2 regions of the Ensifer sp. LC384 genome follow, and region 2 is predicted to be linked to the other one. Evidence: predicted binding sites of a transcription regulator. Region 2 holds the regulator's gene; the other holds the start of a gene.
The links. The regulator LexA, encoded in region 2, represses DNA repair genes until DNA is damaged. The targets are predictions, from matches to a motif close to TGTTCNNNNTGTGTTCNG.
Positions count from the first base shown of each region.

Region 1: the regulator LexA is predicted to act here: its motif matches at 2,404-2,421, upstream of ruvC (crossover junction endodeoxyribonuclease RuvC).

Region 1 covers NZ_MBST01000023.1:116,422-121,559, forward strand. The annotation lists gene BC363_RS18230 (metallophosphoesterase) at 1-29, opposite strand, end outside; gene ruvB (Holliday junction branch migration DNA helicase RuvB) at 30-1,070, opposite strand; gene ruvA (Holliday junction branch migration protein RuvA) at 1,158-1,775, opposite strand; gene ruvC (crossover junction endodeoxyribonuclease RuvC) at 1,848-2,360, opposite strand; gene BC363_RS18250 (LLM class flavin-dependent oxidoreductase) at 2,532-3,518, shown strand; gene BC363_RS18255 (HAD hydrolase-like protein) at 3,641-4,276, opposite strand; gene BC363_RS18260 (YebC/PmpR family DNA-binding transcriptional regulator) at 4,352-5,098, opposite strand.
Region 2 covers NZ_MBST01000015.1:114,336-119,473, forward strand. The annotation lists gene BC363_RS13865 (hypothetical protein) at 1-38, shown strand, start outside; gene BC363_RS13870 (thermonuclease family protein) at 398-1,099, shown strand; tRNA gene BC363_RS13875 (tRNA-Cys) at 1,567-1,640, shown strand; gene BC363_RS13880 (hypothetical protein) at 2,279-2,611, shown strand; gene lexA (transcriptional repressor LexA) at 2,731-3,447, opposite strand; gene BC363_RS13890 (hypothetical protein) at 3,628-3,870, shown strand; gene BC363_RS13895 (hypothetical protein) at 3,908-4,195, opposite strand; gene BC363_RS35430 (hypothetical protein) at 4,652-4,795, opposite strand; gene BC363_RS13900 (DUF4242 domain-containing protein) at 4,976-5,138, opposite strand, start outside.

The DNA of each region.
Region 1 (5,138 bases), on a different contig from region 2:
AACTTCAGAAGTCCGCGGCGCGTGATCATTTACTCGTCCTCGAGCGTCAATCGAAACTGGGTCGCCTCGAGATCCCTAGGTGGATTGAGGCCGAGATGCTTCCAGGCGTTGGCGGTCAGCACGCGGCCGCGCGGCGTACGCTGGATGAAGCCCTGCTGGATGAGATAGGGCTCGATGATGTCCTCGATCGCGTCGCGCGGCTCGGAAAGCCCGGCGGCAATGGTCTCGATACCGACCGGCCCCCCGCCGAAATTCTGTGCGATCATCGAGAGGTAGCGGCGATCGAGCTGGTCGAGCCCCATGCTGTCGACAAGAAGCCGCGTCAGCGCCTCGTCGGCGATCTTCTTGGTGACCGCTTCGGCTCGCGCCACTTCGGCAAAATCGCGCACCCGCCTAAGCAGGCGGCCGGCGATGCGCGGCGTGCCGCGCGCGCGGCGGGCGATCTCGCGCGCGCCGTCGTCGGTCATGCCGAGCCCCATCAGCCGGGCCCCACGGCGCACGATCGATTCCAGCTCCTCGACCGTGTAGAAATTGAGCCGGACCGGAATACCGAAACGGTCACGCAAAGGCGTCGTCAACAGGCCGAGACGCGTGGTCGCCGCCACCAGCGTGAACTTCGACAGGTCGATCTTCACCGACCGCGCCGCCGGCCCCTCACCGATGATAAGGTCGAGCTGGAAGTCTTCCATCGCGGGATAGAGGATTTCCTCGACCGCCGGGTTGAGCCGGTGGATTTCATCGATGAACAGGACGTCGCGCTCTTCAAGATTGGTCAGAAGTGCGGCCAGATCGCCCGCCTTGGCAATGACCGGCCCGGAGGTGGAGCGGAAATTGACGCCCAGTTCCTTGGCCATGATCTGCGCCAGCGTCGTCTTGCCGAGGCCGGGCGGCCCAACGAACAGCACGTGATCGAGCGCCTCGCCGCGGTTCTTCGCCGCTTCGATGAAGATCTTCAGGTTGGCGCGCGCTTCCGCCTGGCCGGTAAATTCGTCCAGCGACTGCGGACGCATGGTCGCATCGAGATCTTCGCCGCGCTTTTCCGGCGTTATCAGGCGTGCGGCTTCAGTCATCCATCCGTTCCAATCGATCGGGCATTCTTGCGCAGGGCGTCAAAGGGAATGCCCGTTTTGCATCGACCGGCACGACAACGCAAGGAATCATCGCGCCAGTTCCTTGAGACCCAGCCGGATCAACTTGGCACTGTCCGCATCCTCGCCGCCGTTCTTCAGCGCCGCGGCAACCGCATTGGCGGCCTGGTCGCGGGAATAGCCGAGATTGGTCAGCGCCGACACCGCGTCTGCAACTGGCGCCGAGGCAACACCCTCGCCCAGTTCCTGCTTAAGCCCGAGCGAGGCGGAGATTTCGCCGGCGAAAGCCGGCGCCTTGTTCTTCAGTTCGGTGACGATGCGCACCGCCACCTTCGGACCGACGCCGGGCGCGCGCGACACCGAGGTCTTGTCCTGCAGCGCAATCGCGTTTGCGAGCTCGCCCGGCGTCAGCGTCGAAAGGAGGGCGAGCGCCACCTTGGAGCCGACGCCCTGCACGCTCTGCAACAGGCGGAACCACTCGCGCTCCAGCGCCGTCAGGAAGCCGAACAACTTCAACTGATCCTCGCGCACATAGGTTTCGATAAACAGCACCGCCGCCTCTCCCGCCGAACCGAGCTTCGACAATGTGCGCGCCGAACAATGGGCGACATAGCCGACGCCATGCACGTCGAGAACGACGTGATCCTCGCCGATTTCGTCGATAGTACCCTTCAATTTGCCGATCATGTGGCGTCGTCTCTCATGGATGGATTGCGGGATGATCGGACCGACCATCGGAAATTAACGGCACCAGTGCAACTACCCCATCAGGGCGGCAAGCCGGCTGGTCACCGACAGGCGGTTGTGCGCGTGGCAAATGGCGATCGCCAGCGCGTCGGCAGCGTCATTGCCCTTGAACTCCGCCTTCGGCATCAGGACCTTCAACATCATGTGGATCTGCTGCTTTTCGCCATGGCCGACGCCGATGACGGCCTTCTTCACCGCATTCGGCGCATATTCGGCGACCCTCAAGCCCGCGCGCGCCGGCACCAGCATGGCGATGCCGCGTGCCTGCCCGAGCTTCAGCGTCGCCGTCGCGTCCTTGTTGACGAAAGTCTGCTCCACAGCCGCCTCGTGCGGCTGATAGCTGTGCACGACTTCAGCGAGGCCATCATGCAGCTGGCAGAGACGCGAGGCGAGATCCATGTCGCCGTCCGATGTCACCGTCCCGGACGCGACGAAGCGCAGCGAATTGCCGAGCGTTTCGATGATGCCCCAGCCGGTACGGCGAAGGCCCGGATCGATGCCGATGATGCGAATCGTGGTCTGCATGAAATTCACCCTATGCTGCGCGCCTGGACGCTGCCAGCAAAAAGTGAACAAAACAAAAACATCCACACAGGGAAAGTGCCCCGGCCGGAAATCTCGGTGACCACCCTTGGATTGAGGAATTTTGACCTTACATAGGCATTCAATCAATTTCGCTCAACAAAGGCCTTGCTCATGGCGACGTTCTCCGTCCTCGATCTCTCCCCGATCACCGAAGGCGGCAGCGTCGCCCAGTCGCTCGAAAACTCAAGGCGGCTGGCGCAGGCGGCCGAGGAAAACGGCTACAAGCGGTTCTGGCTGGCCGAACACCACGGCATGAAGGGCATCGCCAGCGCTGCGACCTCGATCGTCATCTCCCATGTGGCCGCAGGAACGAAGACGATCCGCGTCGGCTCCGGCGGCATCATGCTGCCGAACCACTCGCCGCTGGTGATCGCCGAACAGTTCGGAACGCTCGCTGCGCTGTATCCCGACCGCATCGATCTCGGCCTTGGCCGTGCGCCGGGCACCGACATGCGCACCGCCCAGGCCTTGCGCCGCAACATGGAAGCGAGCGCCAACAACTTCCCCAACGACGTCGTCGAACTGCAGGCGCTGCTCGGCCCCGTCGCCGAGGATCAGACGATCATCGCGGTTCCAGGTGCCGACACCAATGTGCCGATCTGGCTCCTGGGCTCGAGCCACTACAGCGCCCATCTTGCCGGCATGCTCGGCCTGCCCTTCGCCTTCGCCTCGCATTTCGCGCCCGACATGCTGCTGTCGGCCCTCGAAATCTATCGCGAACGCTTCACGCCCTCGCAAACGCTGGACAAGCCGCATGTGATGGTCGGCGTCATGGGCGTGGCGGCGGCCACCGATGAAGAGGCGAACTATCTCTTCACGTCGATGCAGCAATCCTTCGTCGCCTTGCGACGCAACGCCCGCGGCCGGTTCCCGGCACCGGTCGCGTCGATGGATGGGCTGTGGAGTTCGGATGAAAAGATCTTCGTCGATCACGCGATGTCCTACGCCATCGTCGGCGGACCGGAGACGATCCGGAGGAAGATCGAAACGTTCCTCGGCCAGACGAAGGCCGACGAACTGATCGTCTCGATGCCGATCTTCGACATGGATGCCCGTCTCAAGTCGCTCCGCCTCTTCGCCGAGGCGCAGCGAGCTTGACGCCTTACTGCATAATTCCTTAAATCGCAATCGATTTAAGGACAAAATTATGCAGCAACTCCAAGTGTTACAGCGACCTTTGCGCGTCTAAATAGACGCGCGGCGCTGTAAAGCATGATGCGTCAGCACTCCGTGACCCGAAAGGCCGGCGGGATCTCGTCCATGCGGTCGAAGAAACGATCCGGCCCGAGCGATTTCAGAAACGTCGGGTCGGCATAGCCCCAGCCGACGGCGCCGGCCGCGATCCGCGCCTGGCGGGCAGCCTCGATGTCGCGGGCCTCGTCGCCAATCGCAAGGATGCGCGACGGGTCGATGCCGGCGAACTTGACGACCCTCTTGAAATGCTGCGCCTTGCCGAACAGCGTGGAGCCGCACTCAAAAAGGTCGACAGCAGCGGCGGTCTCGCCCAGCGCCCTGCGGATGGCAGCTTCGCCATTCGAACTGACGACGGCAATGCCGACTCCGGCCGACTTCACCCCCGTCAGCATTTCCGGAACGCCGGGGAAAAGCTGGATTGCCTGCGCTTGGGTGGCCATCTCCTGCCGCATGAAGGTAGCAATCCGCGGCAGCTTCCACATCGGCACGCCCAGATGCGCGATGATCTCGCGACTGCCCATGGCGCGCAGCCCCTTGAACTCCTCCACCGACAACTGGCGAAACCCGAAGTGCGCGGCCGCAAGGTTGCTCGCCGCCATGAACCACGCCGCCGTATCGGCAAGCGTGCCATCGAAATCAAAGATCGCGAACTCATACTTCATCGGTGGTACCCAAAGAAAAACCCGTGCCCTACCGGACACGGGTAAATCAAAATCTTCTAGGCGGAAAGATCCGGTTCAGGCGGAAAGCTTCGCCATGACTTCGTCGGACACTTCGAAGTTCGAATAGACGTTCTGGACGTCATCGTCGTCTTCGAGGATGTCGATGAGCTTCATCAGCGACTGTGCCTTCTCCTCGTCGACCGGCACGGTGTTCTGCGCCTTCCAGATCGCATTGACGGTTTCAGCTTCGCCGAGCGTGTCTTCGAGCGCCTTCGAAACTTCGCCGATCGCCTCGAAGCCGCAGATGATCGTGTGGCCTTCCTCGTCGGTGGTCACGTCGTCGGCACCGGCCTCGATCGCAGCTTCCATCACCTTGTCCGCGTCGCCGACCGAAAGCTTGTAGGTGATCTCGCCAACACGGTCGAAGGAGAAGGAAACCGAACCGGTTTCACCGAGCGCGCCGCCGGCCTTGGTGAAGGTCGAGCGGACATTGGAGGCGGTACGGTTGCGGTTGTCGGTCAGCGCCTCGACGATAATGGCGACGCCGCCCGGGCCGTAGCCTTCGTAACGGACTTCTTCATAGTTCTCCGCATCGCCGCCGGATGCCTTCTTGATCGCGCGTTCGATGTTGTCCTTCGGCATCGACTGCGCCTTGGCGTTCTGAATCGCCAGGCGCAGGCGCGCGTTCATTGCCGGATCGGGCATGCCGGTCTTGGCGGCAACCGTGATTTCGCGCGCGAGCTTGGAAAACATTTTCGAGCGCACCGCGTCCTGACGGCCCTTGCGGTGCATGATGTTCTTGAACTGTGAATGGCCAGCCATGGCACCCTCTGCATGCATGAATTTGAATGGAATGGGGCGC
Region 2 (5,138 bases):
CGCGCCGCCGCAACGGGACGGACGCCTCGAACAAGTAATGATTCTTTTGTGATGGCCGCCCACGTCAATGTGGCGTCGCACCACAGGGATGCAGACCTGTCCGGGCGAGGGAGGGCAAGTCTGGCCTATCGGCTCGTCCACACCGGTTCATGGTCGTGGAGTTTGCTTGGCGGGCAGTTTGCCTTTGTTGCCGATACGCTCTTGAACGTTGCCGCGCTTTGCGGCGACGATCTGCGCGTAGCACCTTCGGAGTGAAAAGCTCGTGGGCCGCCGTACTCCGTTGCGCCATCCCAAAGGTCGTGCACTCAAATTCAAACTCCCGCTTTCGGGCTGTCGGTGAAAACCATTCGGCAACGGATCGGCAGCATAATGCCGGCCGGATCAAGGATGGGGTGGAATGGGTAAGACCACGACACGCCGCGGGCGTCGCCGCGGCAGCCGGACAAAAAAGCAAGGCGGCATGCTGCCCTGGTATCTCGCCGCTGTGCTGACAGTCGGTGGCGTCGTTGCCTATGACCACCGCGGACAATTGCCGGATTTGCCGGGCGTTTCGGGTGTGTTCGCATCGGCACCCAAGTCTACATCGACATCCAGAGCGGAAGATCGGCCGAAAGCACAGGTTCGTGCCGCCGTGCCGCCGGCCGCACACAAGGCGAAGCCTGTCGACGGACCGATACCCGCAGTCAACGTCGGGTTGGCCGCGCCAACACCGATTGAGCGCCCTGTCGCGCAGCCAGCAGCCCTCCAGGCCAAGGCGAATCAGTTCTATTTCTGCGGTATCCGCAACGACAACTGCGTCATCGACGGTGCCACGTTCCGCTATCAAGGTGAAGCGATCCGCGTCGCCGATATCGACGCCCCGCGAATCAAGCAGGCAAGTTGCGATGGCGAGCGCGCACGCGGCTTTTACGCCAAGCAGCGATTGCGTGAACTGTTGAACTCTGGAGATTTCAGGCTGATCGAAGCGATCGGCAGGGACGACGACAAGACCAGCGAGAAGCTGCGCGTGGTGATGCGCGACGGCCGTTCGCTCGGTAACATTCTCGTCTCGGAAGGCCTGGTTCGCCCCTGGAAGGGACGGTCAACGCCGTGGTGCTAGATCCTGGCGAAAGCGCCTCCGCGGCCGTGAAGGAGCGATCCGGCGCTGCGGCTCAAAACCTGTCGGCGATGCGCCGGAAAAACGTCCAGCGAGAAAATGTTGCCGTCATCGGGCGGCAGCCAAACACGTCGAATCTTCATGAGGTGTGAAAGTCTGAGCGGCGGCGCTGCGTGCGAAGCTGGCACCGGACGGCCCAGGATGTCTATTCGTCCGACTCTGCGCGCCGTGTTCGCAGACGGCGCCGGTCAACTGCCTTGTCGTTCCGCGGGGGAGGACCGGGGCTCGAATGATCATATCCGTTCTTCTCGAAAAAGAGGGTAGGGCTGGGGCATGCAGCCGCAATCCACAGAACGGAATGGAAACGCTTGTTCAGGATGAAAAAAGGATCGCATTCAGAATGAACCCTCTTGCACTCTGTCTATATTCATTCTAAACGCTCGCCACGACTTGATAATCTCAGTCGGTGAGGCCTCGTGGCGGAGTGGTGACGCAGAGGACTGCAAATCCTTGTACCCCGGTTCAATTCCGGGCGAGGCCTCCAAAGCCACACCTAATTATTTGATTTTGCGTTGTAATTCAGGGTGCTCAATTGCAGCACCTGCCACGCTTTTTCTATATGTGGGAATTTGTTCCCCGTTCCTCCTGCTTCGTTATCCTCGACCGCCAGCAATTGCTTGCCGATTCCGTCCCAACTAAAGCGGGCGGCCCCGCCGCCGTGGCGAGGCGTGCGCGCTCGGCATCTTGCCCGGCAAAGCTAGTCGCCGACCGATTGCCGATGCCTGTGCGACGATGGCCCCATTGGCCCGGCGTCCACTCCCTGGGAATTGATTGCTGGGTTAAATCTACCTTACGCAGACGACTGCGCCGCACACGGTGGAGATAGTGGGGTGGGGTGGGGTGATGCGGCGAGCGATGACACCCGCCAGCCCCTGCTTACGGCGAGCATGGGTTTGAAGATAAGCCGCGCCATAAGTCGGTCGTGGCCCATCCGCGTTGCCGTGCGCGCGAACAGGCGTCAACCTGCATGGCCTGCCAAGGACACACCCCGAAATGGTGACTCGGCTGGTATTGTCAGTGCAAGGAATATTGTCTCTAGACGGGTTCGGGAATGAATATTCCGGCGGCACGACCCGTACAGGTAGTGTCAAACAAAACCGACAATGGAGGAGATGACATAAAATGAAATGTAAGATCGCCCTGACTGCTCTTGCCGTTCTTGCCGCGTCGACGGCCACCGCAAGCGCTGAGGATCTCGTCTTTCAGCTGAAGAACAAGACGGAAGCGGTTCTGACGAACTTCTACACGTCGCCGGTCGGTGTTGATCAGTGGGAGGACGACGTCTTCGGGCGGCAGGTACTCAATCCGGGCGAAAGCATGGAAATCACCATCGCCGACGGACGTGATGTCTGCAAATACGACATGCGCTTTGAATTCGAAGAAGGCTCCGGTCTCGACACGACTGAAGACACGCAGGACCTCTGCGAACTGGGCGAGTACTCGATTCACCAGTAACATTTTTCGAGCGTGCAAGCCGCACGAGTTGGAGATGCCCGTCTCGCTACCCCAAGGTGGCGAGACGTTCAAGGAAGAGGAAGGCAGGCCAGCACGAAGGCAGCTGGCTTGAGCAAGGCTTAGTGGTAGCGGCGGATCAAGCCAACGAGCTTGCCCTGAATCTTGACGCGGTCGGGGCCGAAAATACGCGTCTCGTAGGCCGGATTGGCCGCCTCGAGCGCAATCGACGCGCCCTTGCGCCGGAAGCGCTTCAGCGTTGCTTCCTCATCATCGACGAGCGCGACGATGATGTCGCCGGGATTGGCCGAGGTGGCATTGCGGATGATCACCGTATCGCCATCGAAGATGCCGGCCTCGATCATCGAATCGCCCTTCACTTCAAGGGCATAGTGCTCGCCGCTGCCGATCATATCGAGCGGAACGGAGATGTCGTGAGTGTTGTTCTGTATCGCCGAGATCGGAACGCCGGCGGCAATGCGTCCCATAACCGGAACCGACACGGAGCTGTTGTCAGCAACCGGCGGCGCTTTCGCGGCGGGGGCAGGGGCCGGCGGCTTCCCGAGGCTGCCCTCGATGACGCTCGGGGAAAACCCGCGACGGGGTTGGGCGCTTGCTGCATAGGCTTCCGGCAGCTTGATGACCTCGAGCGCTCTGGCGCGGTTGGGAAGACGGCGTATGAAACCGCGTTCCTCCAGCGCCGTAATAAGCCGGTGAATGCCCGACTTTGAAGCCAGGTCGAGTGCATCCTTCATCTCGTCGAAAGACGGCGGCACACCCGATTCCTTCATTCGTTCGTGGATGAAAAGAAGCAATTCCTGTTGCTTGCGGGTCAGCATGGCAAGTCGCTCCAGAAGCGTGAAACAAATCAAGAACAGACACTATCTGTTCCATATGTGTTCCGCAAGTGCCTAAAATTCCGTGAATGTGGGATCAAGCGTGCGCGCATCGGCCAACTAGACGCTGCGCGTGCCGCAAGGCGCCGATATGCCTCGTTCCGTTTACGCAATGAGGGTGCAATGAAGAAGCTGGTTCGAATCCTGCTGACGATCGTTGTTCCGGCGACCGCGGTCCTTGGGTTCCGCTGGTATCAATATGTGGACAACAGGGAGAGTCCGTTCGACGAAGTCGGCATCGCGTTGAATGCGGCAATGCCGGGGCCGATCAATCTTTGGGGTTGTGACCGGCTCAAGCTTACCTCTCGCAACGCCGCTCGGTTGCGCCACCGTCGATGGAGCGAAGTGGAAATAGACTGGCATTGAGCGATTGCTGGGCGAGCGTCGCGAAGGAGAGAGTGGTTCAAGCCGGCTGCGTGGCGGAACAGGCGTCCTCGAACTCCTTGACGGTCTCAGCCGAGTTGTCCTCCGGCAGGACGGCGTCCGCCGCGTCGGTCGCTACGGGCGTGTCGCCTTGATAGACGAAGGACTGGATATAGTAGGCGATCGTTCCCTTCCAAACGTTCCGGCCATCGATCTGCTGGCAGGGCACGGCGGTTTCGAAATCGGCTTGCAGGTCGTCGACCGTAGCAGCGCTGAGGGCGATGTTAGGCGATGCGATAATCGAGGCGATAAGCAAGGCTGCAAGCACGGTGAACGTCCGCTAGATCAGAGGTGGTGCCGATAGTTTGGTTAACGATGTGAACCGCGCTTTCGTTCCAAAGTCCAGCAAGCATGCCGGGCACTGTGCCGTGTTCAACAGTTCTTTGCCAAAGGTGATGACGGCTGCTCACGGTGTGGCAGGGAAGGCACAAAGATTTGCATGAACAGGGTGCGTGTCGGCGTTCTCGATCTTCCGACGCCTACCACATGCGGCGTGTCGCCGGCCGATCAGGCCTGGCAGCAGACATGGGAAGCGATTGGCCAGTGCTGCCGCCCGCAATGATCTTTGCATTTCAGGGGGGGCGCGCGACGTGCAAGCGTGCTGGGGTTTCTGGCATTGCGGCGACCAGTCACGCAGGGTGTGCGGAGACGTGCACCCCCAGTCCAACTGGTCACTGACAAAACTCTCCCGACTATTTGGTTCGAGAGGTTAGAGGCGGTTGTCCTATTTCTTGTCTTTCTTGCCGAGCGAAAAGCTGCTGCCTGCCAGCTTCACCTGTGAGCCTTCTGTCGTAACGGCGGCTTTGACGGCCTTGTCCTTCTTGGGTTTTCTAACCTCGCGGTTACTTCGCACTTGACCCTTTGCCATGATCGTCTCCTTGAAAAGGTGTGCCGGGGAACCCTCATGGGCGCCGAATGACCGGCAGACTAGCCTGCATTGATGCCGCCGGAAGTCAATGACGGCGCGCGGGGAGCATTGGCCCGGGCGGCGATTCGGGGGTGTCATGACGCCGATGTCCCGCCCGCGGTGATTATAACACCGCTTCGGCTATTTGCCGCGTCCTTGAGATGCTGTCGAAGGCCCGATCACGGCGGCGACTTCCGTTATTCTGTTGGCCGGAAACCCGCCGCGTTCGGCGTGTTCGCGAATGACGTCGGCGCTCGGTGCCTCGTGGACGCAATAGAGCTTGTCGCCGGCGACATAGCTCGTG